3 regions of the Paenibacillus sp. ALE3 genome follow, and region 2 is predicted to be linked to each of the others. Evidence: predicted binding sites of a transcription regulator. Region 2 holds the regulator's gene; each other region holds the start of a gene.
The links. Region 2 encodes Rex, which represses fermentation and respiration genes when NADH is low (regulators of the CRP and FNR family bind a similar motif). Its sites were predicted from a motif close to TTGTGAAATATTTCACAA; they were not measured.
Positions count from the first base shown of each region.

Region 1: ACXHJ2_RS26140 (formate/nitrite transporter family protein) is a predicted target of Rex. The motif match lies at 5,172-5,189, and genes of this name have one in related genera.
Region 3: ACXHJ2_RS22565 (phosphoketolase family protein) is a predicted target of Rex. The motif match lies at 6,588-6,605, and genes of this name have one in related genera.

Region 1 is NZ_CM134214.1:5,800,347-5,810,522, reverse strand. Features, by position in the region: gene ACXHJ2_RS26155 (GNAT family N-acetyltransferase) at 1-361, opposite strand, end outside; gene ACXHJ2_RS26150 (MFS transporter) at 487-1,716, opposite strand; gene ACXHJ2_RS26145 (molybdopterin-containing oxidoreductase family protein) at 1,763-3,895, opposite strand; gene ACXHJ2_RS26140 (formate/nitrite transporter family protein) at 4,252-5,097, opposite strand; gene ACXHJ2_RS26135 (FAD-dependent oxidoreductase) at 5,484-6,845, opposite strand; gene ACXHJ2_RS26130 (glutathione peroxidase) at 7,237-7,713, opposite strand; gene ACXHJ2_RS26125 (ABC transporter ATP-binding protein) at 7,829-8,722, opposite strand; gene ACXHJ2_RS26120 (LLM class flavin-dependent oxidoreductase) at 8,951-9,970, opposite strand; gene ACXHJ2_RS26115 (AI-2E family transporter) at 10,109-10,176, opposite strand, start outside.
Region 2 is NZ_CM134214.1:1,935,899-1,946,074, reverse strand. Features, by position in the region: gene ACXHJ2_RS08750 (acetate/propionate family kinase) at 1-190, opposite strand, end outside; gene ACXHJ2_RS08745 (3-hydroxyacyl-CoA dehydrogenase family protein) at 187-1,059, opposite strand; gene ACXHJ2_RS08740 (AAA family ATPase) at 1,196-2,698, opposite strand; gene ACXHJ2_RS08735 (hypothetical protein) at 2,691-3,224, opposite strand; gene ACXHJ2_RS08730 (cell wall elongation regulator TseB-like domain-containing protein) at 3,531-4,055, opposite strand; gene ACXHJ2_RS08725 (amidohydrolase) at 4,093-5,394, opposite strand; gene ACXHJ2_RS08720 (redox-sensing transcriptional repressor Rex) at 5,381-6,034, opposite strand; gene dinG (ATP-dependent DNA helicase DinG) at 6,062-8,944, opposite strand; gene ACXHJ2_RS08710 (tetratricopeptide repeat protein) at 9,102-9,734, opposite strand; gene panD (aspartate 1-decarboxylase) at 9,817-10,176, opposite strand, start outside.
Region 3 is NZ_CM134214.1:5,030,315-5,040,490, forward strand. Features, by position in the region: gene ACXHJ2_RS22540 (SPFH domain-containing protein) at 1-250, opposite strand, end outside; gene ACXHJ2_RS22545 (TPM domain-containing protein) at 272-1,066, opposite strand; gene ACXHJ2_RS22550 (TFIIB-type zinc ribbon-containing protein) at 1,063-2,097, opposite strand; gene ACXHJ2_RS22555 (PspA/IM30 family protein) at 2,124-2,783, opposite strand; gene ACXHJ2_RS22560 (aldo/keto reductase) at 2,962-3,804, opposite strand; gene ACXHJ2_RS22565 (phosphoketolase family protein) at 4,074-6,458, opposite strand; gene ACXHJ2_RS22570 (GntR family transcriptional regulator) at 6,762-7,484, opposite strand; gene ACXHJ2_RS22575 (glycosyltransferase) at 7,801-8,952, shown strand; partial or broken gene ACXHJ2_RS22580 (IS5 family transposase) at 9,081-9,844, shown strand; gene ACXHJ2_RS22585 (ring-cleaving dioxygenase) at 9,997-10,176, opposite strand, start outside.

The sequences.
Region 1 (10,176 bases), 1.9 Mb from region 2:
CACGCAAACTTAACTTGCGTATGCCCTCCGCAGCTGCAATCTCCTTCATGGAGTTCATGAGCGCCGTCCCAATACCTTTGCGATGATAGTCTGGACGTACAGCTATATTTATTTCGAGTACATGACAATTACTAGCCAACAGCGTTGGAGGACGAAATCCAATATACCCGCAGAGCACTTCCTGTTCGATGGCGACCAGTTGAGAGCCTGGAGGCGTGTTACGCAGAAACTCTCCGCGCGACTTCCATGACAGCGAAGCAGGAGCCGTGCGTTCATTCCATACCAGTTCATCCAGCGCAATCAGATCAGGAGCATCCTTCATCTCCGAATGACGTATCGTCAAGGGTTGACTTGTAAACAATTCCTTTCAATCCTTCCTGTGAAGGCTTTCCTGAAGCAATAACTGCAACCAGCTGTCACCTATTGTACCATAATAAAAGCTCATTACTGAACTTTTATTGGGACTTAAGGACTGGGAACATCCACCTAAGAAGGAGTAGTATCCAAATTATCCAAATCATGCCGAAAACGGTTCAACCAGCTATGCAGAATGAAAAACAAAATGGATAATACGGCTACGCCTAATGCCAGCCAAAGTGTGGGCGGTAACCCACCGCCATCATATAACTTCCCCATAATATAAGGACCCATCACCCGCCCGGCTGCGCCAATGCCCCCTACAAGTCCAATGTAAAAAGGTGCACCCCGACCTCCATGATCAGACAGAAATGCTGGAACCGCAGGTGCGATCAGCATTTCTCCTAGAGTCGCCAGTACCATAGCGAATATCATCCCAGTATAGTTCTGTGTGCCCAGGATGACAATATAAGCTGCCAAATAAAATCCTCCAGCCCATGTCATTTGTGCCGAAGCGTGATGAGCGTACAGCCGTTTGATCCAGAAAATAATAGGTTGTGCGGCAAAAATAAGAATACCATTCAACGTCCATAGTAGCCCATACATCGTTTTAGGCAAGCCCTGTTCAATAATATAGGGAGAGACTCCCGTATTCCAGATCGAATTACCGAACCACAAAAAAAGTGAGCCTAACCCCACAAAGAGATACAGCCTGGTATCACGAAACAGCAATCGAGCTGGTATTTCTTCTCTTTTCATCACAGACTTGCTGAGCTGAACTTCCCCCTCTTCCCGATCTACCCTGCTTAGATACGACCAGAAGAATCCGGCAAATACCGCAGAAGTTACCCCGTTCATGACAAAGCTGAGCTGATAGGAAAGGTCGGCCAGAACGCCGCTCAGTCCCGTTCCGAGTGCCACCCCAATATTGTTCGCGACATAAATGATATTAAACAGCTCTCCACGTCGGTCAGCAAAACGAAAACCTACAAAGGCCTGAATCGCAGGCACAGATACCACATTAAAAAAGCCGATAAAGCCCATCATGATGACAAAAGCTACCCAATGACCACTGGTAAATGGAAGCGAGAGAAGTCCCAACGCATTCATGGCCAGTGAGCCGACAATCAGTTTCTTGGCTCCAATACGATGATAAAGGGCTCCGCCCAGCACTTGACCAAATATTCCGCCTAAAGACTGCACTAAAATCGCAATCCCCGCATCTCCCATACTACGGTTTAGTTCGTCGAATACATACATGCTAACGAGCGGCCACATGAGGGAACTTCCAGCGGAATTAATCAGGCTAGCAATGAGAAATACTTTTACTTCTTTCGGATAAGACTCCAACCATTTCATATATTTTGCTTCTCCTTTTGCACCTGACGCCATTAAAGGCATATTCTCATTGGCGCTTCACATTCACCACCGTTGAGAAAAAAGTAGCCCCTTGCCCCATATCCGACAGCCGGTCAGAGGTTAACGCATTGGCACGCTGTCTGCGTCCTTTGCCTTTCCACCATAATCCTTGGCTAATCACCGTGCCGGGCAGCATCAGATCGGTGACCTTGGCTTTCAATTCATACATTCCCCTGTCATTCCAGACGGTAACCGGATCACCATCTGCGATGTCTCTTGCCTGAGCATCCTCCGGGTGAATTTGCAACAAAGGCTCCCTCTCCAATCGCTGATGCTTGGGCAAATTAGCAAATGTAGAATTCAAAAAATTATGGTTTGGCGGTGAAACAAACATCAATGGAAAACGGTCATCCGCTTGCGGCCGATGCTCTCCGTCATACCCTTCGATCAGTGGTACATAGGAGGGCAATGCGGGCAGACCTGCTTGTTTCATTTTTTCCGAATACAACTCAATCTTGCCTGAAGGCGTAGTTAGACGCTCCAAATAAGTAGCCTTTGGCGTCATATCAAGCTTTACAAAAGGCGACTTTTTTAAGGCATCCAAGGTTACACCCTTGAGATAAGGGTTCGTTGGATTATCAAGCGCGCCTGCGATCATATCCTCTTCACTTTCTGTAAAGGCAGCTTCATCAAAGCCCATTGCCTGTCCAAGCAGGCTAAATAGCTCATAATTGCTTTTGCTTTCCCCAAGCGGATCAATGACAGGCTTCTGCATCTGGATATAGTGGTGCCAGTACGATTTGTATAAGTCTGTTCCTTCAAAAGAAGACGCAGCAGGCAGCACAATATCTGCATAGCAGGCCGTATCGGTAAGGAACAGGTCATGAACAACCGTAAACAGATCCTCTCGTTCAAATCCCTCCGTCACCCGTTCCGAATCAGGTGCTACAACTACCGGGTTACTACAATATACAAATAACGCCTTAATCGGTTGTTCCTTCTGTAGCAGCGCCTCTCCAATCCGGTTCATGTTGATCACCCGGGCATCCGGGTTCTGTCGCAGATCAGGACGCTCCAGATGGGCGCTGTTAATCTTGGCATAAGCACCATTGGAGCGCGACGCTCCCCCGCCGTGTTTCAACCATTGTCCAGTGAGTGCAGGCAAGCATGTAACTGCACGTACGTTCATACCGCCATTATCATGATGCTGAAGCCCATTTCCGATATTAATATAGGCCGCTCGCGCCTTCCCGTACATTTCCGCCAAACGGATAATATCCTCTTTCGGCACGCCGGTAATCTGCGAAACCCGCTCTGGTGTATAGGTCTTAACATGCTCGCTCAGTTCCTCGTGACCTACGGTATAGCGACGTAAAAATTCGTCGTCTGTCAGCCCCTGATCAAACAGCACATGCATAACCCCCAGCGCAAGCGCCGTATCCGTTCCCGGATATAAGGGAATGAACCAATCCGCCCATTGTGCCGTCCGGTTGCGATGGACATCAATAACGACCACCTTAGCACCTTTTTTACGTGCTTTCTCAGCCAATACGACCTGATGCATGTTGGTGCTGATGACGTTTCCGCCCCATACAATAATGAGCTCTGCATCCTCTGTGTCCTCCGGGCTTGTGCCGCCCTTAAATCCCATAACGGATGCCCAGCCTTCATTCCCAGCCACACTGCAAATCGTCTGATCCAGTTGGCTTGAACCCAGCGCATTGAAAAAGCGACGATCCATTCCATCCACACTCAATACACCCATATTGCCATAGAAGCTGTAGGGGAGAATGGATTCCGGTCCATCCGTACGTATCAGCTCCTTGAACCGACCTGTAATGGTATCGACCGCCTCCTCCCAGCTAATTCGTTCAAACTTCCCTTCCCCTTTGGCGCCTACACGCTTCAACGGATAAAGCACCCGATCCGGATCATATACTCGCTCGGTCATATTCCGGACTTTGTTGCATATAGCCCCTTTGGTAATGGGATGATCCGGATTACCAGTCACCTTGACTATCTTTCCATTTTCCTTGTGAAGCAGGAGCCCACACGTATCCGGGCAATCCAACGGGCATACGGCCGGAAAAATACCGTTCTGCTGCTCCGTCATCCGCTGTCCTCTGTGTAAGTTGTGTTGAAGTGTGGCCTCAAGAGGCGCGCTATTGCGATGATCCATGGTGTTAATGCTCCTTTCCGTTACCGTTTCCAAAAATTACACTGTTCTTATCATATCTACAGCTTTGGCCTATGGCAAGAGAAGGATTTTACCACACAGCATCTCTCCAAAATATATAAAAATCCGCCTGCTGTTTAGAGCAAAACGGATTTTAAAAATCATAATTATTTTTTTATCATCCTGTTTCATCATTACATACCCAGGGTAAAAGAGATCAAGGCATTATGGACGAGAGCACACTCATCCTCCATGCCAAATCATGGACCACTCCCAAAAAAATCCGCCATGACAGGTTTCGTTCCCCCGGGCCTGTCATGGCGGATTTGCTTTGTTCATTGCTTCATAAAGTAATGTGATTATGCATGATCACTCAACGGATTGGATGCAACGGAAGGAGTAATTTGAGATTCATTCACGGAATGTGTGTTGGTTTGAGTTTTTTTCAGATAGGCCAGCCAGTAGGCTCCAGCCACAAACAGACTGCCTCCTACCAAATTCCCCAACCAGACCGGAATGAAATTCATAGCATACTCTGCCCATGAAAAATGACCTGCAAAAATAGCCGCCGGAATGAGAAACATATTGGCTACAACGTGCTGAAATCCAATAGCAACAAAGGCCATGGTCGGGAACCAAATTCCCATAATTTTGCCGCCGATGGAGTCTGTGCTATAAGCCATCCATACAGCCAGTGCTACGAGCCAGTTACATCCTATACCTGATATAAAAGACTGCAAAAAGCTTTCATGCAGCTTATGCCCTGCCATATCCACCACTTTATCCAGGTAAGGACCCGTTTCGGTCAAGCCCAGAACATGCCCGAAGAAAAATGCAACAAATAATGCACCTGCAAAATTACTGAGCGTAATAATCGCCAAATTACGAAGCATGGCTCCTGTCTTAATTCGTCCTGCCCATCTCGCCAAAGGCACTGCCATCATATTGCCGGTCAGCAATTCCCCACCAGCGATCAAAACTAACACCAGACCTACAGGGAACACCGCAGCTCCAATAAAGGTAGCAATGCTTCCCCATTCTTTAGGTGCACTTGCAATAACGCGTATATCCAGCAAAAACCCTAGTGCAATAAATGCACCTGCCAAAAATCCCAATACTACCGCCACATTCCACGGGTTGTTCGCCTTGGCCACTCCTGTTTCCACCGTCTTTTCGGCAATTTGCCCCGGTTTATAGCTTGCCATCTGCCCCCGCTCCTTTAATATCTTTTAAACAAAATATTCTTCTTTTATATTTTATTTAAAATCAGTGATTTTGTTTGTGAAAAAAATCACTTTCTAAAGTATAAAAAAAACAGCCCTTGGATAAAGGACTGTTTTTCTATTTTATTACATCTACTGCGCTACTACGCGCTTTACATTTAATTGTATTCTTCCTTTTCAACAGCTCTCAAGAACCAAAGAACTCCGCCCAGACCGACGGCTGCAACAACTACAAGAAAAAGGATATAAAACAAATCCATTATAAAGTCTCCCCCTAATCCTTATGCTCTCTATATTGTACTATAAGGATTCATCCGTACGCTTCAGATTGTTGACAAACTTATGAACAATGTCACAGACAAATCGAATTATACAGTAACTGGGTTCCGTTCGGATATTGTAGGCAATGCTTGCAAACCTGCCGCGTTCAGGAAATTCCAAGGCTTGTTATAGTGCGGCTGGAAGAAGAAATCGACAAAAGCCAACTGGTCAATGGTCATATGATTTTGAATGGCTACAGACAGCGTGTTAATGGATTGCGTCAAATCGACCTTCGACATAATTTGTGCCCCAACAATTCTCCGTGTCTCCTGCTCATATACAACCTTCAGCAATACCTTTTCAGAGGTTGGCATAAACTCAGGACGGTAGCTGTCCTCAATGGTTACAGCTTCTACAGTCATCCCCTCGTCGGTTGCTGCGGCTTCTGTCATTCCTGTTCCCGCAATATTATCTTCGTAAATTTTGATACCCGAGGTTCCTTGTGTTCCCATGTAGGCAATGGTCGGCTGTACCAGATTGCGTGCCACCAGCGTCCCCATTCGAACCGCATTCGTCGCCAATGGGATATAAGCTGTTTTGCCAGTCGGATTATAACGAATTGCACAACTGTCGCCTGCTGCAAACACATCCGGGCAGCTACTTTGCATATAATTGTCCACAATGATCGCACCGTTAGGCAACATATCTACCTGACCTTTGAGCAGATCCGTTTGAGGTCGGAAACCGATACAGAGTATAACAAGCTCTGTTTCATACTCTCCTTTGGAGGTCACGACCTTACTTACTTTACCGTTAGTCCCCTCAAAACGACTTACTGTCTCGCCAAGTACCAGCTTAATGCCATGTTCTCTCAGGGAATTCTCAATCCGGTCTGTATACTCATGGTCTAAATACTTATTCAATATACGATCAGCACTGTCGATCAGCGTTACGTTCTTACCGTTCATTTGAAAAGCTTCTACCAGTTCAACACCAATGTATCCAGCTCCGACGACTGTAATGTTCTGTACGTGCTGGGCTTTCTCAATGATTTCATTCGAATGATTATAGTTCTTGCAGAGCAAAATATGATCAAGTTCAATGCCTTCCAGCTTCGGAATAATTGGCCACGATCCAGTAGTCACAATCAATTTATCAAATGTGTCCGTAAATTCCTCACCTGTTTGGAGATTACGTGCATGCAGCGTTTTGCCGGCTGTATCCACACTCGTTACCTCATGAAGCATCTTGGTCACTACACCCATATCAGCCAGTTGATCTGGGGACGAATAAAACAATCCGTGCGGATCTTTGACGACACCACCTACGTACAGTGCAATACCACAAGATAAAAATGAAATATTGTCATTACGCTCATAAACCGTAATTTCGGCATCTGGATAACATTTAGCTGTGTTGACTATGGCTGCTGTACCTGCGTGTGTACATCCGATAACTGCTACTTTCATGTTGAATTCCTCCTTGGTGTGTGGGCATAAAATGTATAATAATTGTGAATACTTTCACTTAGGCAACTCGTTACTTCTTGTGATTTATTTCACTTCATGCGCTTATTATAGTGTGATATTTTTCACATTACAATAGCTTTTTATGATATTCACAGTTTGTCCACATTTAAAAAGGTAAGGATGTCTGAGATCAGCCGTTTGCTGAAATATTTTTTTCTCCATTCAGTTTTCCCTGTCTGCCCCCTGATTATGCCCTTGGAACAGACTTTCCACACGATGCGTCAATTCTTAGGTAAATGCTCATTTAGAGAATAAAAAAAGGTCTGTTTCCCCTGAGACAGGCAGAAATCAGACCTTGTTTATACATATACTTTGGAATTACACGAAGCTATTATAACAACTGCTCAATGGCAGCTTTCATCGCTTCCGGTGGCTCCTTAGGCTCAAAACGCCCTACAGGCACACCTTCACGATTCACAATGAATTTTGTAAAATTCCACTGAATTGTACCATCTTCCTGTTCTCCAGGCTGCTGCTTCTTCAAATATTCAAACAGAGCTGCTGTATCCGGTCCGTTCACATCCACTTTGGCGAATACCGGGAAATTAACCCCGTAATTCAATTGGCAAAATTCAGCCGCTTCCTCGCTGCTGCCCGGCTCCTGACCGCCAAATTGGTTGCAAGGGAAGCCTAAAACAACGAGTCCTCGATCCTTATATTCGTCATAAAGCTTCTGCAAATCCCCATATTGCGGGGTAAGTCCGCACTTACTGGCGGTATTCGCAATAACCAGCACTTTACCTGTGTAAGTTTCCAGAGAAACCTCCTGATTGGCTGGTGTTACGGCATTATATGAATAGACAGACATACAGCATCCTCCTTCATGTCGCTTGGTTAGGTTCTTAACCTATTTTACCCAAAACGTGACGGACATGCCAATATCCACAGACCCTTTACCGCTGATGCTGCCACTTGATGACGCTCTAACCTCTTGCTGCTACTTGTGGTCTAGCATCACGCCGCTCGGCAACAGAACCCACCGTTTGCTTCTCTTCTACATTCATTCCCTTTACTACTTGGTTTACCGCAGGCTGACCAGCCAAAGCATACGGAAGACAGAGTGGTACCCCTGTACGAGGATCAGTAACAATATCCGCCTCGATCCCGAACACCTCACGCAGCACATCGGGGGTCATAACCTCAGTCGGGGCTCCTACCGCCTTCGCTTTCCCTTTTTTGATCGCAATCATATGCTGAGCATACCGGGCTGCATGGTTCAAGTCATGCACGACCATAACAATGGTGCGTTCTGCCGAAGTATTCAGATACTCTAACAGATGCAGCACTTCCAGTTGATGCGCCATATCTAAAAATGTAGTCGGCTCATCCAAAAACAATATATCCGTATCTTGCGCAAGCGCCATAGCAATCCAGGCACGCTGACGCTGACCACCAGAAAGCTGATCAATCGGACGATCGTGAAATTCGCTCATTCCCGTTACTTGTATTGCCCACTCTACCATTCTGCGATCTTCCGCTTTCATGGAACCAAAACCTTTTTGATAGGGGAAACGTCCGTAAGATACCAGTTCCGTCACGGTCAACCCTTCCGGCGCAGTCGGATTCTGCGGCAAAATAGCCAACTGCTTCGCTACCTCCCGGGTGGATTGCTTATGAATGGATTTACCATCCAACAGAACGCTACCGCCTTTAGGATTCATGATGCGAGCCATCGTTTTCAGAATGGTCGACTTACCGGAGCCATTTGCACCCACCAATGCTGTGATTTTCCCTTGCGGTATTTCTACGTTCAGATCCTCTACTATCAATCGATCTTCATAAGCAATATCCAGATTTGCCGTTTTCAGACGAAACATTTGGAATCATCCCTTTCCCTAATCCAATATATATAGTCACGGGCTTAACGCACGACATTCATCAAAACTTCATTCTATCTTTATATAATAAAGATATTGATAATCATTATCAAGTGTTAACTGGCATATTCCTTCTAATTTACAATGCGAAACGTTCAATATTTCATCAAAAAATCAAAAAAAGATCACAGCCCTGAAGCTGTGATCTTTTAATTCTGGCCATTCGCATTAAGCCTGTACAGAGGACAGTCCAAATGCTTCAGCCATGAGGCGTATTGATTTCATTTTGGCATCAAAGTCGTGAATGATGCTCGCAACCATAATCTCCTGTGCATTATAGTCCTTGCATAATTGCTCAAGCTGACGCTTCACCTGTTCGGGTGAACCGACCACCATACGCTTGCGATTCTCACGAATGCGCATCCGATCATATGGCGTATACGGATACGCAAGCGCCTTTTCGACAGAAGGTGTCCCTGCGGAACGCGTGCCCTGTTCTAAAAGCACCAGGGACAAGTCCATGCTGGATGCCAAACGATTGGCCTCCTCTTCGGTATCCGCGCAGATCGCAAATACGGCAACAAGCGAACGCGGTTGCTCACTATGCTGGGAAGGCTGGAAGCTTTCCTGATATCCCTTCATAGCACCTGTGCCGCCTTCACCATTAATAAACTGCGCGAACGCAAAGCCTACGCCACGCTCGGCGGCCAGACCTGCGCTATCGCCGCTGGAGCCAAGCAGCCACATTTCCGGCACGGTCTCTACGAGCGGCATCGCCTGTAGCGAACCGAAGCGATGCTGGTTGCCTGTGCTATCGTGCAAATAGGCTAGCAGATCATCCAGCTGCTCGGGGTACAGATCAACACCGCCCCGCATTTTCCCCTCCTGCAAAGCTCTGGTAGCAATCGGCATTCCTCCAGGTGCTCGCCCCAGACCCAGATCAATGCGTCCTGGATACAATCCCTCCAGTACCCGGAAGTTTTCCGCTACTTTATAAGCGCTGTAATGAGGCAGCATCACACCACCCGACCCCACTCGAATGGTAGAGGTACGGGCAGCCAGGTGTGAAATCAATACCTCCGGGCTGGAGCCTGCAAGGTTAGAGGCTGCATGATGCTCGGATACCCAGAAGCGATGATAACCCAGACGTTCCGCCTCTATAGCAAGCTCAGCAGTCTTTTGTAATGCCTGTGCATGCGTCATGCCTTTCGATACCGGAGATTGGTCAAGAATGCTGAGTTTTATCATAAAAAGTCTGACCTTTCTATTTTGGAATACGAATAGGCATTAATTATAGCACGTAAAGCCACAGTTAACCAAGAGGGGCAAAATAGCAGATTTACCGCACATATTTAGCCATGTTTACTTTTTATAGAGACTTGCTTTTTACTTTACTTTATCTGCTTCATAAAGATGTGAACGCTTTTGAAAAAAACTAAACAGATGGGTCACGA
Region 2 (10,176 bases):
TGGCAGTAGTATGCTCCAAAATTTCGCTAACTTCAGTGTATTCTTCCTTATTGGTTGGTTTATGCGTCAGAATCGAAGAGTCCATACCGATACGCTCTACCAATCCTTTTGCTAAAACGGACTCGTCCGTCATATCATACAATTGGTATTTCAGGGAAGAACTCCCTGCGTTGATTACGAGAATTTTCATATCCGGTCACCATCCTTGTCATACTTAAAAAAGCCTTCGCCCGATTTTACGCCCAGATTACCTGCACGCACCATTTTCTTCAGGACGATGGACGGACGGTATTTCAGTTCGCCAAATTCACGAAACATCCGCTCCAAAGCAGCCAAAACGGAATCCAGACCAAAGCGGTCAGCCATTTCCAAAGGACCGTTTTGGAAGTTGTAGCCGATGCGCATAGCATCGTCAATATCTTCCGCAGAAGCTACGCCCTCTTGAAGTACATGAGCTGCTTCGTTAATTAGCAGACAGATAATCCGGCTAGTTACAAAGCCAGGAGATTCATAAATCATGACTCCTTTTTTCTCCACGATTTCTTCTACGAACATTTTCGTGTTTTCAAAGGTATCGTCTGAAGTTTTCAAACCACGAATAATTTCTACAAGATCAATACGGGATACTGGATAAATAAAGTGCATACCAATAACACGCTCTGGATACTTGGTCGAGCTGGCAAGCTCGGTCAGGCTCAGCGTGGATGTATTACTTGCAAGAATAATGTTGCTTGGACACACATGATCCAGCTCTTGGAAAACAACTTTCTTCTCGTCCAGATTCTCTGTGATTGTTTCAATGACCATATCACAGCTAGCGAGCTCCGCCAGATGAGATACTTTTTCAATGCGAGATAAAATCAGTTTTTTCTCTGCTTGGGTGATTGCCCACTTTTCCAGTTGCTTGTCTAGACTTGTTTCAATCATATTATAAGCGTAGTCTAGTTTCTCTGGTGTCTGCTCTACTAGCAGCACATCGATTCCTTTGGACGCGAGCATTTCAGAAATACCTTGTCCCATGGTGCCGCCGCCAATGACGCCGATTTTTTTAAATTGCATGGTTCTTAACTCCACCCTTTCCTGGTCACTCTCATATATTGTATCCTTCTTTGTCGAAAAATACATGTTTATGTCCCAATAGATAATAATATCTTAGCACGGACTAAAAGTAAAAAAAAATAACCAGCATAAAAAATTATGCTGGTAATAAAGCATTTTCACTAAATTGACATCTAAATTGATCCCCAGACAGAGTTTCTTCCTTCATCAGAATGTCAAGAGAATTGTCGAACACAGGACGATGCTTTTCCAGCAACTCCAAAGTCCGATTATGCAGGTCATTCATAATTTCGCCATTTTCCCGCATAAGTTCCTCTTTTGTAACCATTTCCATGTTGATAATCCCAAGAGAAGTCAAACCGGAAGTCATCATCGTATGAACAATGTTCAGCGCCTGCTCAAAATCATTACTTGAGCCCGTACTTCGACCGCCATAGTACATTTCTTCCGCAGTAGCCCCTGCGAGCGAGATCATAATCTGCTCCTCCAGGTACTGCTTGGTATATAAATAATGCTCTTGCTGTGGATTGTGACGCACGTAACCGAGCGCTTTCCCACGCGGGCTGAGCGCTACTTGACTTACGCTACCGGGACGGACGATTTCAGCCATAATAGCATGTCCCAGCTCGTGAATCGCTACACGTTTTTTCTCTTCCAATGTTGATTCTCGGTCTGTTTTTTCACCCATCATCACCTTGTCAATCGCCATGGATAGATGACTCTGCGCAATCATTTGACGATCCTGTCTCATTGCATAGATGGCCGCTTCATTCATGACGCTCTCCAACTGTGCACCGGAAAAACCGTAAGACTCCTCAGCGATTTTGTCCAAATTAGCATCTTCCTGAATCGGTTTGTTTTTGGCATGAATTTTAAGGATATGAAGACGGCCCTTCTTATCAGGCAAGTCTACTTGAATATGGCGGTCAAAGCGTCCCGGACGCGTTAAGGCGCTGTCCAGCATTTCTTTACGGTTTGTTGCCGCAATAAGTAATATCCGCGGTGTATCTGCCGAATAAATGCCATCCATTTCTGTCAGCAACTGATTCAAAGTCTGATCATATTCTCGTTGCTGTCCACCCTCACGCTTACCACCAATAACATCAATCTCGTCAATAAAAATAATTGCATTTTCTTTCTTTTCCTTGGCTGCACGAGTGCGAGCCTCCCGAAACAACTCACGGACACGACCTGCACCGACACCCACGTACATTTCAACAAATTCACTGCCTGAAGCTGCAACAAACACAGAATTGGTGTAGTGTGCAGCTGCTTTCGCCATCAGCGTTTTTCCTGTTCCCGGAGGGCCTGTAAGCAAAACGCCTTTCAATGGACGAATACCAAACTTGGAAATTTCATCATGTCGATTCAAAAAATCCAAGGCTTCACGCAATTCCTGTTTAGCGCTTTCTTGTCCACCAATTTCCTCAAAAGTCAGCTTGTCCGGACCATTTTTTTTACGTTTGCGCTCTTGTCCGGCACCTACGGCCAAGCCGCCACGAGCATGCATGAGCATTAACAAGCCGCTGAGCATCACGCCCGCAACCAGAAGAGGGATAATATTCACCCCAATAAAAACGAGAAATATAATGGTCACCGGCACAATACCGATTAATATTTCCTTGATCCATCTAGGCATTAGGCCATACCCCCATTTGCTGAGATTGACGTGGCAAAACGATAAACTTAGTCGCATTGCCTTCGCTGAGTCGGATATAGACATTGTTTGAATCCATATCGGTATCAGCCTTGATACCTGCTTTTTTCTTTTTCATCTGCTCAACTGTAGATGAAATTTGAGTATACTTTTTATTTTCCATCGCTTCGGCTACAGGAAACATAGCCTCAGACCACCATTGATTCAGTGCTGAATTGGAACGATCTGCGATATCCAGCTTAATAGTACGGCTGCCAATGATGGATTGCCCTTTTTGCTTAACCACATCGACCAATCCGGCCACATCCGCCTGCGGTTTGAGATCTAGTTTCAATACGACCTGATCCTGTTTAATATCTATTTGAGCGCTTGTCACGCCTGGATATTGAGATACCAGTTTTTCCAGAGGACTTTGCATTGTAACCTGACGGTAAATGAACCATCCCCCAAACATCAACAAGGCTGCCAAAACGGCCGCCACAACAATAGGAACTGCACGCAATTTCAAACAACATCCTCCTCTCAAAATGTAAAACCCAGAAGAAACGGGACGAATGTCAACAAACAACCAAATTGCATGATCTTATAGAGATCAGCAACTCATTTTTCTATCATTTTTGTCTATCACTTATAAAATATAGTATATCATAACGTGAATCTAATATCGAAGGCAATGTGTGGAGGAGTTGTGATTTTCGTAGTAGTAAAAAAAGACGTAAATACGATTTAAATCGCATTTACGTCTTTTCAACTTCAATCAGTTATTCTTTTAACAATACATTGCTTTCACCATCATCACTACTCCCATAACACGCTAGTAATTAGGCAAAGTATACTTTATCCCCGTCGATGCTCCATCTGAGAAACGGTAAAAGGTATAGTTATGATGGCTTTCATCATCGTAAAACAGTTGCCATACATATTCGCCATTGAACACACTCGGTTGGAGCCTTACAATTTTTGCATTTGGAAGTTGCTGCTGAATTATCGCTGTCATTTTTTGCTCGTCGACTCCGTTTTTCATCAGCTCGGTATGAACACCGCTTGGATCTGCGACAGGTACGTTAGGTTGTCCTTCCATTTTTTGAAAAGGAACCCACACCATTATATTTTCATTCTGTGCGTTTTTTCCTTGAACCACCCAATAAATCTGATCCCACACAGACTTCCAAGTCTGAGTCGTGCTAACCAGACCACCTGATTGCTTGGCCTTAATGATAGCGGCATTTTTCTCAGCCACCTGGTCTTGAGTAACGTAGGAATAATACCAGAAAATGCTGACCAGGATCAGTATTACGGCCAAAATGGCGACCGCTATCCATTTCTTCTTATTTTTCAAACCTGTGCTTCCTCTCTAAGGGGATGTGACACCTGAATTAGCGCGACAGCAGCCCTTCAAAGGCGGCTTGTGCCTCATGTTTGATACGTTCCTCGTCCATCGTCAGGCATTCGCCGTTTTTCACAACCTGACGACCGTCTACCCACACATGAGCCACGTCTTTGGCACTTGCAGAGTATACGGCATGGGAAATAAGATCTGTACGCGGCAAGAAATGGGCCTGATTCAGATCTAGCGCGATAAAGTCAGCCTTGTTGCCTGCTGCCAGCGCTCCTACTTCTTTTAAACCAATCGACTTTGCACCATACTCTGTTGCCAGACGCAGTGCTTCATTTGCAGGAACTGCTGTTGGGTCGCCAGATACTCCCTTGTGAATGAGTGCCGCCAGACGCATTTCCTCGAACATATCCAGGTTATTATTGCTGGCAGGACCGTCTGTTCCAAGAGAAACAGTAACTCCTGCACGCAGCAATTCAGGCACTCTAGCTACACCACTTGCCAGCTTCAAGTTGCTGCCTGGATTATGTGAAACCGCCACACCTCGTTCCGCTAATAAAGCTATCTCTTCGTCGTTCAAGTGTACGCCGTGGGCAACAAGTGAAGGGCGGGAGAAAAAGCCAAGCTTATCTAAGTGTGCAACTGGACGCAAACCGTAGTCGCGTACGTTTTGCTCAACTTCGGCGATCGTCTCGGACATGTGCGTATGCAATGGTAAATCGAGATCATGTGCTGCTTGAACAAATTTCTCAATAAACGCTGGCGGGCATGTGTATGGGGCATGTGGAGACATCATCGTTGTGATACGTCCGTCTGCTTTTCCATGCCAGTTACGGGCAAAAGTCACGGCCTCAGCCAGCTTGATCCGCTGTTCTTCTTCTGAACAGAGTCCAATGGCTCCACGCATCAAACTTGCACGGATGCCCGACTCTTCAGCTACACGTGCCACCTCATCCATATGATCGTACATATCCAGGAAAGTTGTGGTTCCACCTTTCAGCATTTCCAGCACTGACAAGGATGTTCCCCAGTACACATCCGTAGACGTAAACTTGGCTTCCATAGGCCACATTTTTTCCTGAAGCCACACTTGAAGTGCCAAGTCATCTCCATACCCTCGCAGCAGAGACATCGCCGCATGACCATGAGTATTAATCAGACCAGGCAAAAACAATAACCCGTTACCGTCGATTGCTTCCGTCTCTTCCTCACCCGCAGGCAGAGTCTCGCCAATGTAAGTAATACGGCTATCCTCCACAATCATAAAACCATGGATTACCCCAGCTTCAGCTCCATTCACGGCAAAAGAACCGTTTTTAATCATCCATTTATTCACTGTCATATTGTGCTTCTTCCTTTCCGTCCTCCAGATAATAAGCGAGGCTAAGCAAATCAGTTGTAAAGTCTGTGGCATGTATCCGAATGTTAGCCGGTGCCTTGAGAATGATAGGTGCAAAGTTTAAAATCGCTCCAATTCCACTCTCAATGAGCCTATCAGCTACGTGTTGTGCCTCAAAATCAGGTACAGTAATAATCCCGATTCGAATATTTTTTTCTTTTACAGTCGTTTCCAATTCATCCATCGGCTGAACGACTAAGGTATTGATTCTGGTCCCAACCTTATCCGGGAACGCATCAAATACCGCCACAATCTTCATATTGTCTTTTAAATAAGCGTTATAGTTTGATAGGGCTTGACCCAGATTACCCGCTCCGACCAATACTACATTAATTTGCTGGTCAATTTTCAGGATATGGCGTATTTTCTCAATTAGATAAGAAACATCGTAACCGATGCCCTTCCGACCAAAATCGCCAAAATAGGCAAGATCTTTACGAATTTGAGCTGGATTTAAATCTAACCTCTGTCCCAGCTCTTGAGAAGAGACCGTAGCCACCTCCCGTTTGTGCAGTGCATTCAGATAACGTAAATATACGGGTAATCTCCGTACGACAGCCTCTGAAATTTTATCTGATTTCATACTTGCTCCCCCTAATTGTAACGGACTTTAGGTGTCCGTCCGTTGTGCCTCTGTCTCCGGGGCGGATTGGAGCCATTCGGCGATGCGGGGCACCATTTGCCCCGATGGCATATGCTCCATTTTTGGTCCCGGTAACGAGTACAAAAAGTGCTTTCCATAATAGGATTCGATCACACGCGTATCGTAAACGATAACGACTCCGTGGTCGCTCGCTGTACGTACCAATCGTCCAAATCCCTGTTTGAAGCGAATAACTGCTTGTGGTACAGACAGCTTCATAAATGGATTCTTCTTCTGCTGCTGGAGCAGCTCGCTTTTTGCCTCCAGTAACGGGTGATTGGGCGGTTGAAACGGCAAGCGAACGATGGCCAGACAAGTCAAAGCCTTCCCTGGAATATCGACGCCTTCCCAGAAGCTGCTGGTTCCCAGCAATACAGAAGCCTTGGCTTCCTGAAAACGACGGGTTAGCTTGCTCCGACTCCCACTGTCTACACCTTGTCCTAACACGGTAATATCGCTGGATGCTAACGCCTCTTTGAGTGGCTCATACACTTGCCGGAGCATCCGATAGGAAGTAAACAGAACAAGCATTCTCCCCCGCGTCGCCTGGGCAGTCGCTCCTAGAGAGCTAACGAGCATCTCTACAAAATGTGCATCCCCTACACTGCCCTTCACACTCGGAAAGTCTCGCGGAATGACCAGCAACACCTGATCCCTGTAATTAAAAGGTGATGGGAGCTGTGACGTCATTAATCGTCCTTGATCCGCTGCCTCCTGCAAGCCGAGTTGATCGGTCATGTACTGAAACGACTTATCTACCGATAAAGTAGCAGATGTCAGAATAATACTTCTTTTTTTGTCAAAAAACATTTCTTTCAACTGGCGGCTCACATCGACGGGCACTGCATAAAATTGCAATGATTTACTACGGAATTGCCCACTCGCTTCGAGCCAATATACGGTTGTTTCATCATCGAGTCGTATAAAGAAGCGCAAATTTTCCCTAATCCCCGCCAAATCCTTAAGCAGACCCGTGATATCTGTAATGAGACTATCCGCCGCATAATCGTCGTGTTCTTCCTTGACATCCAGCATCAGCTTGTCGCCCTTGCGCAAAATTTCACTCAACGTTACATAAAGCTGATTTTCCAACGCCGCCGCTTGATCCCACTTTGCAGGCTTGGCCGACGGTTTGAGACGCGAAGAAAATTGTCCCGTTTCACCCGGTGTGGCATCAGACCGCTCTGGCAACATTCCAAACAGCTTATCGCTTAGCAGGTCCCAAGTTTCCTTAACCTCTAACACGAGTGGGTACAGCTGATCAATGGTCGAGGCCCATTCCGTCGACTTCTCATGCCCCGACTTTGCCAACTGCTGACGTAACGAAGGCAATTGTCCGTTCTTACTGTCCTTGAACAATCGAGTCAGCGTATGCACGAGTGTGAAATATTTCATATGCATGCCTAAGTGCTTACCGGCTACTTCCTCTAGATGATGTGCTTCATCAATGACCAGATGTTCATAGCTGGGCAATAGCTGGTGACTTGCTTTGACGTCGGTGAACAGCTTGGAGTGATTCGTTATAACCACATCCGCTGTTCCTGCTTCATGACGTGCACGATGATAGTAGCATTTGCGGAACCATGGGCAAGAACGACCAAGACAGGACTCGGAATCACTAGCTACTGTTTCCCAAAAATCCCCTCCACGGTTGCTCAGGTTCAGTTCCTCATCATCACCGGTTTCTGTCAGAGTCAGCCAGACAATCATTTGAGCCGCTGTAATCAAGTCTTCTTTTGGTGTCGCGAAGTCTCTTCTGTTTATTTTATGTTCAAACTTACGCAGACACAAATAATGCCCCCGACCCTTAAAAATGGCAGCCCGGAACGGGAACGGAATCACTTTTGTCAGCATCGGAATATCACGCTCTCGCAATTGCTCCTGCAGATTAATGGTATGCGTGCTTACGGTGACCCTCTGCCCATATTTTACACTGTGATACAGTGACGGAAGCAAATAGCCTAGGGACTTCCCTGTTCCTGTACCAGCCTCGATCAACAAATGCTTATCTTGACTCAAGGCTTGATTTACACCCTCAATCATTTGTGTTTGCGCCTCGCGCTCCTCATATTGGCTCAAGGATGAACGCAAATTGTCCCGCACATCATCCATATACTCCTCAAAGGAAACGCCTGAGAGTGGATTCGGATCATCTTCTCTACGTGGAGTAGCCAGTTCGGTCCAATCTTCCACTTTAAGCGCAAGCTGACGAAAAAACTGATGTTTCTCCAAATCCTGAATAGGGTCTAGCTCTTTCTCTTCTCGTATGCCGTCAAGAAACCAACCCAGGTCACTGTCTTCCTCTGCGAACAAATCGCTGAGCCGCTGTATCGTTATCAGAGGTAATGCCTGAAGCTCACTCAGACACTTTAAAAACACCTCAGCCGTAGCCAACGCGTCGCTGTCTGCTTGATGAGGGCGGTCATGCGCCAGCCCAAACTCTGAGGAAACAAAACCCAACTGATAAGAAGATAACGATGGAAACATAATTTTCAGAAAATCCATCGTATCCAAAATTCTACCGCTAAAGGGTAAATATCCACACCGGTCCAAAGCGCTTTGCAAAAAATTGAAATCAAACGCCACGTTATGACCGACCAGCACGACATCGTCCAGCATAGGCACGAGCTCCATCATCATTTCTTCGAGTGCAGGTGCATCCTTGACGTCATCGTCTGTAATTCCGGTCAATCCGGTGATAAAAGGTGGAATAGATCTGCCAGGGTTTACATAAGAGCCGTAAACACGGGAAATGCTGTGATCATGATCTATAATTGCAAGTCCGACTTGAATGATGTCATCCGCGGACTGGGTGCCTGTCGTTTCAAAATCCAATACCGCAAATTTCATTCGAGCTTAATCCTTTCTTATGACACATACAAAAATAATAACTCTGTATAATAGCATAGCAGAAGATTGTCTGTTTGGAAATTAAGACAGCCAAAAAAGACGATGCACACACCGCCTACGGAGGTGAGCATGCATCGTCTTACTCGGTGTCTGACAACTACATCCAGGTCAACAAGGAACTGTCGTAGCGAAGCTTTTCGGCACCGGACAAACAGGCTTGCATATTGTGCAGTGGCTCGGGCAGCGTTGGATCGAACTGATGAGCGAGAGCAAAATATTTTTGCGCCTCTTTTACGTCTGCCTGCTTTGCCATCAAACAGCCTAGCGCATTATAGATGACCGCTTTTAGCCCTGGCTGTTCAGTCAGGTGTAGCACCTTTTGAAACTGGCTTATAGCCTCTGCTGGATCATCCAGTTGAAAATGCGCCATTCCCATATAGATGCGACTCTGCCAGCTGTTCGGAAAATGCTGTAGCACCTGCTCAAATTGCTGGATTGCCTCCGGGTACATAAGTAATCGATAATACCCCTGCCCCCGGTCAAATGCCGGTAGCTCCTTTTCAGGCAGCTCAGCGTCAGACATGTCGGCCTCTGCGGAAAAGCCGGCTGCACGCAGGCAAACCATTTTTTCCTCAAAGGCCAGCCACTCATCCATAATTCCGTCACTCATTCTCCGCAGCAGACTCCAGTGCTGTAGCAGCTCCTGTCTGCGGGGGCCCTGGGCTGATGGGTAATGCTTCACGATATCATCTAACATGCTGTTCATTTCTGCGAATACATGCTGGAACATGTGCATCCCGCCCTTACGAAAGATGGATTAATACACTCACATTTTTCGCTTAAAAGACGGGTTTCATCCGCATTCCCATTCATTACATGATCGTTGCGTGTACTTCCTTGCTCATCGTTTGGGCTGGTTTATTATGTTCATCCACAAATACCACAGTTGGTTTGTATGTTTTGGCCTCTTCATTCGACATGGAAGCATAGGAAATAATAATGACTGTATCACCAGGCTGGACCAAACGGGCTGCCGCACCGTTAAGACAAATCACACCGCTCCCACGCGGTCCGGGGATCACATAGGTTTCCAGTCGAGCTCCATTGTTATTGTTTACAATTTGAACCTTTTCATTCTCCAGCAGATCTGATGTCTCCATTAAATCTTCATCTATGGTAATACTGCCCACATAGTTCAGGTTGGCTTCAGTAACCGTCGCGCGGTGAATTTT
Region 3 (10,176 bases), 2.7 Mb from region 2:
TAAAGCCGAATTTAAATCCTTTTAATGTCGTTAGAAATGGAATAATATCCGAGTCCATGTTATATGACCCTTCATTCTCAAAAATGCCCTCGATCTTGCCGTTATTTACAAAAATGGCGTCCTGACCGGAGCGAATAATCAATTTACTGCCTTTTTTAATTTCACGATTGCTCCACTTCCAAAAAATCATATCATCCCTAAATTCTTCCCATTCAACAACATTTGCAAATTGATTCCTGAAGAACCCCATGTGCTGTATCCATCCCTTCCATTAAAATGATCCTCTGCTGCCGCTATGCGAATGACCGCCGCTGGTGGTTCCGCCTCCTCCGCCTGATGAGCTGCTGCTACTGCTCTTTTCAATCTTCCGCTTCGTTGTCGTTGTGTGAGTGTACAGATCTTGATGTGCCAGAACCCCTGACGTGCTTGCATCCTCGTAGGTCTGCCGATTTACCGTAACCCGACCGCCGGAATTAGAAACCATCTTACCTACAATAATAGACGCCAATCCCAGCGCAACCGCCAAATGAATCCAGCCTTTGAAAAATATGCTGTCCGGATTCACGCCTGGGCGGATGGCCAAATATTTGTGCGCGCCCAGAATATACTTTTGAAATGCAAGCCCATAGTTACCGTTCGTCAGATCCGGGGTAATCTCATGGCGGATTTTAGTAAGCCTGTCGTCATCCAGATACCGTTCTGCTTTGTAAAAGCCAGCTAAATAAACCTCTCTATTCCTCATATCCATCGTTAAAATGACTGCATTCCCATGGGACCTGTCATACCCCGGGCCATGATCATCATAAAAATCCTGCGTCATTTTCATAACATCCATATTGTCGGGGTTGTTGGTCGTATAAACAATAATGTCTGTTTCTCTTTCGGCTCCGTATTGGTTAGCCATAGTGTTCAACACATCATACTCTTCCTGATTAAGCAGCCCCGCCTCATCAAAAATCAATGGCTTCATTTCTGTCGTTGCTGCTTCGCCCTTCATTTCCATAGGAACCGCTAGAAAGGCGGCAAAGAACAACAAAACAGCCACAATGGCTCTATATTTTTTCAATAGAATTCTCCTCCCATGATTAGCCAAGTGATTAACCTTAATGAAAAGAGAGTTATGCCGAAAATGCCTGCAAACCAAGCTGTCACTTTGAACTTGCTAATCGGAGGTTTACCAACTACCTTGCCCGTCTGACCGTTCATCGCAAACGTATGCTCCAATTGATTGTAGTCATAGTGTATGACCCATACCGGGAGCAGGACATAATCCGCTTGTTTTAATGTAGTATCAATTTGCTTTTCCGTGTAACTCACGGACGTATACTCTGACACCGTAGACTGAATATAAGCATCAATATATTCCTTCACTTTGTCTTTTACTCGCGGGAAAAGCTCTTCTTCGTTATAACTATACTTTTCCGCAATATAACCCGCTAGATATGGCGTTTTAAAAGGCTTGAGCTGATCATAGGCAAAAGGCTCCAATTTATCCATCAGCTCGTCATTCATTTTCTCCGCAGCATCAATCGGAACCTTCACATAATTCAAACGGATTTTCCGATATACATCAAAATGCTTCGTTTCTGTATATTCGTAATCTCCGCTTGTATAGGTTCTCACTTGGATACCTTCACCTTGAACCTCAATATGATTATGTAATTCATATAACCAGAAGGGGACATACATACCGGTTATTCCCTTGATTCGGTCGGCCATCATGAATCGTTTCGGTGTCAGACGGCCATTCTTGCACCATTTTTTGAATGCAGCTATGGCTTCTTCCTTGCTGATCGAAAAAGGAATAACCTGCGCCGGAGCTAGCTCTCCAGTCAGTCGATCACCCAGCACCACGGCAGAACCACAAAAGCTGCACACCGTTGCACTCGTCTCCACTTCTGTCATAATCACTGCTCCACAGTTATTGCAATGAAACTCATGGGCCTCATCTTCTGTAAAAATACGATTAGTCAGAGGATCAGGAATCGTATCGATGTTGTCCTCTCTTCCGCAGCTATGGCAAGATAACATTCCTGTCTCACTGTCAAAGACCATGCCGCTGCCGCAGTTGGGGCATTTGTATTCGATAACCGGCATCTGCTCACCTCTTCATGTAGAAACTATTATGATTCTTTGGGATTGATTTTCTTCTTGATTGCAGCCAGCTCATCTTCTGGATTGGTACTCTTCTCATATTGTGCGAATAACGCATCCAGGTCGTCCTTCGTTCCTGTTCGGAGCTCGGCTATCGCCATCGCTTCATCATATGCCCTGTTCACCTTTTCTTCCAAGGCCTCGAAAACAGAATCATGGTCGCCCATAGAATTCAATGTTTGCTGTGCTTTGGCGATCGCCAGCTTCCCTTTAAGTTCGGCACACCGCAACTCCAGTTGCCCTATATCGGACACCAATTTCTCCTGCATTTGTTTCATATGTACGGCGTTTGCCGAAGCTAAGTCATAGGATGTCTGTAACGATTCCAATTTCTCCTCCTGCAAAATTTTACGTTCCAGAAACTTTCGGGCTTCCTCTTCATCGCCTGCTTCTACAGACTTACTTGCATAATGCTGGAGCTTTTTGATCTCAGCTCTACATTCATCCAGTGCTCTTTTCGCTCTTTTCTCATCAGCCAGCACTGAGGCCGTTTCCGCTTTCGCCTTGCCCAGATCACTATTTAGATTTTGCATATAATCATCAATCGTCTTCTCCGGATCACTCGCCTTATCCATTAAGGCGTTGATATTCATCTTCATAATATCCCTAAACCTTGACAAAATCCCCATGATGACCTCCTTCGAAAGGACTACATTCCCCCATATCATACATCAAATCCTATTAAAAATGTTCATCATTCATCATAGCTATATATGGACCCTATCGCATGCTTTCGGTTATCACTAAAAGCGAAGGGTTCAAAAACCTTCCACAGATTTTTGAACCCTTCTCATTCATTCTTGTAGATCATAGCTCTTCATAGGAATTGGGGTCCTGCCCCCATAGCCGTCCATCTTCCCTGCTGAGCGCCGAAATCACGTTCATTTCCTCAGGCGACAACTCAAAATCAAAAATATTCAGGTTTTCCTTCTGGTGTTTTACAGAAGAGGCCTTAGGAATCGGGATCGCTCCTAGTTGAATATGCCACCGTAAAATCGCTTGTGTCGCGGTTTTGCCATGAGCAGCAGCAATTTTCCCAATCTCTTCGTTTTCCATTATGCTGTGACCGCGACCCAAAGGGCTCCACGATTCCGTCACAATGCCCTGTTCAGCATCTTTTGCACGCTGATGCTCCTGGTTAAACAATGGATGCAATTCAACCTGATTGATGCTCGGCGTGATACCTGTTTCCCGAATCAAACGTTCATTATACTCAGGCAGAAAATTGCAGACCCCGATGGAACGAATATAGCCCCGCTTCTTCGCCTCAATCAACGCCTGCCAGGCTTCAACATAACGATCAATTTGGGGATTCGGCCAATGGATCAAATACAGATCATAATAGTCCAAACCGCCTCTATATAATGACTCTTCGATCGTGACAATGGCTTCCTGATACGCATGTCGACGACCCGGTAGTTTGGAGCAAATCAACAATTCTTCTCTGGGTACAGAACTCTGCCGGACAGCTTTCCCGACAGCACCCTCATTTTCATAGTTGAAAGCTGTGTCAATCAGACGGTAACCTGCATCAATCGCGCTAGCTATCGCTGTTACTCCATCTGCCCCCTTCAATCCAGCAGTTCCAAACCCAATGACAGGCACCTTAGTGCCATCATTCAATACCTTCTCCGGAATTGGATGGTTCATATTAACAGCCTCCTCTCCTATGCTCTTATACCATAACACCTCTTCAATATTCAGACAAAATGCAGCGAACCATTCAGTTCCCCATATACTTATTACCCACTTGCTCGTGACTTCCCTATTAAATTCTCTGTGTGCTACATCAAAAAATGCCTGATCCCCGTTGAAATCAAGGAGGTCAGGCACTTCTATTCTACTACCAAATCATATATTTCACTTCATGCTAGACTGCTTGGTTGTCCAACACAAAGCTGAAATGTACTGTACTTTTTTTATTTCAGGCCTTCCCATACCCAGTTCTCTACTTCTGGCAAGTCAATGCCTTCTTCGCGAATGAATTGATGATGCTTCTTAACCATTGCATCCATTTCATCCGCAATATTCGCGTACTTACCAGCGTCAGGTAAGTTTAGAACAGCTTCCTTCACTAAATCAAAACGGTCCATTTGATTCAATACACGCATATCAAATGGTGTCGTAATATCGCCATTTTCACGGTAACCATGTACATGCAGGTTATGGTTGTGACGATCAAAGAACAGATCTTTGATCAGACCTTCGTAACCATGGAAAGCGAATACGACTGGTTTGTCCTTTGTGAAAAATTGATCAAACTCAGCGTCAGATAATCCACGAGGATCTAACTTTTGGCTTCTCAGCTTCAGTAAGTCTACTACGTTGATGTAACGAATCTTCAAATCAGGCAGTTTTTTATGCAAGATAGAGATCGCAGCTAAGCTTTCAATCGTTGGCTCTGTACCGGCAGAAGCGATAACAATATCAGGCTCTCCACCTTGATCTGTACTTGCCCAGTCAATAATCTTCAATCCTTTGTCCACCAATTCCTTCGCTTCATCAGCAGAAAACCATTGTGGGCGTGGGTGTTTGGAGGAAACAACCAAATTGATCTTTTGACGGTCATTTAAAATGGTGTCAAAAACAGCTAGCAGAGAGTTGGCGTCAGCTGGCAGATACTCACGAATAAATTCTGGTTTCTTATCAGCCAAATGACCTAACAAACCTGGATCTTGGTGTGTATACCCATTATGATCCTGTTGGAAGACCGTTGAAGTAGCTACAACATTCAATGATGGGATGTCTGCACGCCATCCTTGATCCGTTGCTTTACGCAACCATTTGAAGTGTTGAGTGATCATCGAGTCAACCACACGCAGGAAGGCTTCGTAACTTGCGAAGAAACCATGACGGCCTGTTAACACATAACCTTCCAGCAATCCTTCAGCTTGGTGTTCAGACAATTGGGAATCAATGACACGACCATAAGATGACAAGAATTCATCATTAGGCTCAATAATTTGATCCATCCATTGGCGTTTGGTTACTTCAAAAACAGGAGCCAAGCGGTTAGACATCGTTTCGTCAGGTCCGAAGATTCTGAAATTGCGATTCTCTTCATTTAATACAACCACATCTTTAACGTATTTGCCCAAAACCGACATATCTTGCGCAATCACTTTACCAGGCGTGGAGTTATCCAGCGCATAGTTACGGAAATCTGGCAATTTCAGGTCTTTAATAAGGTTACCCGCATTCGCAACAGGGTTCATTCCCATTCGTTTATCGCCTGTAGGCAGAATTTTAGCAATCTCAGCTTTTAAACGACCGTTTTCGTCGAACAATTCCTCTGGTCTATAGCTATTCAGCCATTCTAATAAGGCAGGTGCGTGCTGCATATTTTTTTGATCAACCGGAATTGGAACCTGATGGGCACGGAACGAATTTGTATTCGGCACTCCGTCCCATTCCTTTGGACCCGTCCAGCCTTTAGGTGAACGGAAGATAAGTACTGGCCACGCCGGACGAGTAAGGTCATTATTTTCACGTGCATTCTTCTGGATAGCTTCGATCTTCTCGATGGCAGTATCCAATACTTTCGCCATTTCTGGATGCATGTGATCAGGGTCTTCACCTTCAACAAAAAACGGTTCCCAACCCAAACCTTTAAAGAACGAAGTTAACTCTTCTTTCGATTGGCGAGACATAATCGTTGGGTTACTAATTTTGAAGCCATTCAAGTGTAAGATTGGCAGCACTGCGCCATCCGTGATTGGATTGATAAATCTGTTAGAGAACCACGAAGCGGCTAATGGTCCCGTTTCAGCTTCACCATCCCCAATAACAACAGCCGAAATCAGATTCGGATTATCTAAAATAGCACCTACACCATGAGAAAGGGAATAGCCCAGCTCTCCACCTTCATGGATAGATCCAGGTGTTTCAGGAGCAGCATGCGAAGCAATACCGCCAGGGAACGAAAATTGTTTGAACAGTTTCTTCATGCCTGGGATATCTTGAGTGATTTGTGGATAGATTTCAGTGTAGCTTCCATCAAGATATGAATTTGAAACCATAACCTGGCCGCCGTGACCAGGACCTTCAATGTAAAGCATGTTCAAATCATATTTATTAATAACACGATTAAGATGAGCATAAATAAAGTTTTGGCCTGGAATCGTGCCCCAGTGTCCAATAGGCTTCACCTTTACATCCGAATCTTTCAAAGGTTCTCTCAACAAAGGATTGTCTTTTAAATAAAGCTGACCTACTGAAATGTAGTTGGTTGCACGCCAGTATGCATCAAGTTTTTTCAAATATGTTTGAGATGAGTATTCTGCTAACACGGGTGTTAAGGCCATGGTGTCCACTCCCTAGTAATTTGGTTTGTAATTTTGTTTGTAATTTATTTCCGGAAATTTCATCTACATGTACATCATAACGCTACGCTAAATTAATTCAACCTTTTTCACAAGTGATACGGTCCAATTTTGTGAAATCTTGAACATACTATGAAATATAAATTAAAAAGACAGTAAAAAAGCTCTTACATTAAAATATATAGAAAGATAAACCAATAAAATTTGTGATAAATGAAAGGTTTGCAGACTCTAATTCTTTTTCAAAACCATAAAAAAAGACCGGAGAATTCTCCAGTCTTTTCGTTAGTGTACCGATACAAAGGTATTAAATTTCAAATATTTGTAATGAAACCGCATATGTGAAAATTCAAATGGCGTGCCGTTATCTAAAAAGAAAACCCCCTCCATAATGCCTACCGGTTCATTTTCTTTCAATTCTAGTAGCTTTTGGTCATTCTCTTGGGACGGTTCTGCAAAAATGGATAAAAAAGATTTGGTGACGGCCAGGTTCCGCGAGTCTTCCAAATAATTAAAAATGGAACCCTCAATAATCGTCTGATTTAAATCTTGGACAATTTTAATGGGGATGTAGCCCGTTTCAATCATAAAGGGATCGTCATCAAACAGGCGTAAGCGAACGATTTTATAAACAAAATCATGGGTATCCAAGAACAAATCGCGCTGTAGTTCTTCTGTCGGTGGAATGACCTCGAAACTCAATACTTTGATTTTTGGCTTTTTGCCATGCATTTGAAAATTATCAGTAACTCCTAGATTAGAGCCTTCATAGTTAAAGATAGATTCATTTCTTATGTATAAGGGATTAATAAATGTCCCGGAGCCTTGTTTTTTGAAAATAATTCCGACACTCTCCATTTTAGTCAGAGCGCGTTTAATGGAACTACGACTAACCTGGTAAGTCTCACTAAGACTACGTTCATCTGGCAATCTCATATCTGCAAACTTTCCAGCGAAAATTTTCATTTTAAGATCGTCAATAATTTGCTTATAGACAAATTGTGTCATATAGTACTCCTCTTTCAGGTCTTCTATAACTCCATATAGTTTACCATAAACATGTCCATTTCATCTCATGTTTGTTTGTATCTCTTTTACTTTACATCCTTATGCGTAATGCTGCCATGACATATACATCACACCACTGAAAATACCTGCAAAATAGCAAAAAATACAGAACCTCCACCTTAACATTCTCAATATGACCAAGCCTGTTTCGCACCTTGAGGGGTGTTTGACCAGACCAGGCTAAAATCCTTGAATACATTGTTATTATTTATCTTGTTCAAACGTGTTCTAATAAAAGTGGTGGGGGGAGATCACATTGGCTATCCGCTACAGCGTCATCATTCCAACCTATAATCGAGCCCAGCAGCTGCTGCTCACACTCGCCTCATTTGAAGCGCAAACCTATTCCAAGCAACTATTCGAAGTGATTGTAGCTGATGACGGCTCTACAGATGGAACGAAAGAAATGGTTGAAGACTTCAAAGCATCCTATCCTCTTATCTATGTGTCACACCCGGAACAACGTGGTCGATCTGCCGTTCGAAATTTGGGACTGCGCCAGGCAAAAGGGATATATATCATTTTCTGCGACGCTGACTTTTTGGTGCTACCTCATTTCATTAAAACCGTGAGTCGTTATCACCGCAAGTATCCCAAATCCGTGCTTTCAGGCATTCCTCACTCGTGGGACGATGCATTTACCCATTATCACCCTGACTTTTCTGTGGAAGAAAAAGAACATTGTCGGAGCATACTTACACAATCAGGCTTATGGAATCCCGACTTTGAAACAGCGAATGAAATTATCCCGATCATCACCCCTCATGATGTCCTGCATCAAACGGGTGCATTGTCTAAAGTCGTTAGCCCCACCAGGGTTCCGCCCAGTACTCAAAAACAATTTGCCTCAACGGACGTAGCTCCCTGGATGATGCTAGTAACTCGTTGTGTAGCCATCAGACGCAACCACTTGATTCGTATTGGAGGTTTCAATGAACGGTTTGTGCTGTACGGACTCGAAGACTGGGACTTGGGCTATAGACTGCATCGCTTAAAAATCCCTTTTTATTGCATCAAAGAGGTGGTCGGATATCATCAGGAACATCCAACCCATCTTAGAGGTAACGTTTTAAATACGGAAAATCTGAGAATCATGTATGAAACTTACGGGTTCAATGACTCCTCGTTAAATTTATTCGCTCTAATTCCTCCATCCGAGGATTTTGAGACCTACAAAAATACGCTGCGCGTATTACGCAGGGGACTCCGTTCTAGGTTAACACGTTCATCGGCTATGTTGTTGAGAAGGACATTACGCATTGCTGCCAAGCAGTTTTATTATCAAAACAACAACCCAGCATACCAGCAAGCATTACGGGTGATAAAAAAGAAAGCAGAGAACCGGAAAAGCCGAGTCGCCCACGTGTTACGAGAAATGCTGGTAAAGTCTGAAAAGCTGTTGGAATAACAAGAGGACGGTAGCACACGAGACACATACCTGGAAGCAGATTCTGTCCTGGATAGATAATGTCGTATATTAGATTAGGGCCTGTACGCAAACTGTACAACTCGTAGAAATCTAGTAAAATAAGGCACATGAGACGAAGATACGAGTTAACGGATGAAGAATGGAATATAGTTGACCCCCTGTTGCCCCCAGCCCGAAAAAAACAGGGAGGACGTCCGCCCAAGGATCGGCGCCAGATGCTCAATGCCGTGCTTTGGGTTGCTCGAACGGGCGCGCCATGGCGGGATTTACCGAGTTACTATGGCCCTTGGTCTTCAGCCTACAGCTTTTTCTGGCGGCTACAAAAAGCGAATATTTGGGGTGAAATACTGAAGCATGTCGCCATCGAGCCGGATTGGGAGCAGGTCATGGTCGATGCCACCATCGTCCGCGTCCATCAACATGGAGCGGGCGCAAAAGGGGGCAGGACCGGCAAGCAATCGGACGTTCGCGCGGAGGATTAACTACCAAAATTCATGCGATGGTGGATGCGCTCGGCTATCCGCTGCGTTTCGAATTGACGCCAGGACAAGACCACGATTCTGTCACCGGCTATCGCCTTCTTCATGAACTGGACTTCTGCCCGGGCGAAGTGTTGGCTGATCGCGCCTACGATACCAATGCCATTCTGGAGCTTTTGCAAAGCCGAGCGATCACTCCGGTTATCCCAAGCAAACGCAATCGGCGGGTAAAGCGCCCGTTAGATTCTGAAACGTATAAAGAGCGACACTTAATTGAATGCTTTTTCAACAAAGTAAAAAACTATCGACGCTTGGCCACTCGCTATGAAAAAACAGCGAACATGTTCATGGCTTTTTTGACGCTGCTTTCAATTCGTTTATGGCTCAAATAGGTTTGCGTACAGGCCCTAGTCAAATCATAAATATAGGTTAATTGCGGAGGATTTCATTTTCAGGTGGTAACCTATCAAATGAAAAATCCACAATCGAATGAGATTGTGGATTTACGTGACTTCATCTGGATGCAAAACAGCAGCCATTTCATTTACTTTTGTTTATCTGTTAATGTTCTCACTTCAATAGGATGCAGGTTTGCCTCGATCTGAGCCCGCTGTGGTTCATACCACTCTGGCAGCATTAATTTCTGCCCCAAAGATTCAGCAGGCTCATCGTTAGCAAATCCCGGTGGATCAGTAGCAATTTCAAACAGTATGCCGCCCGCTTC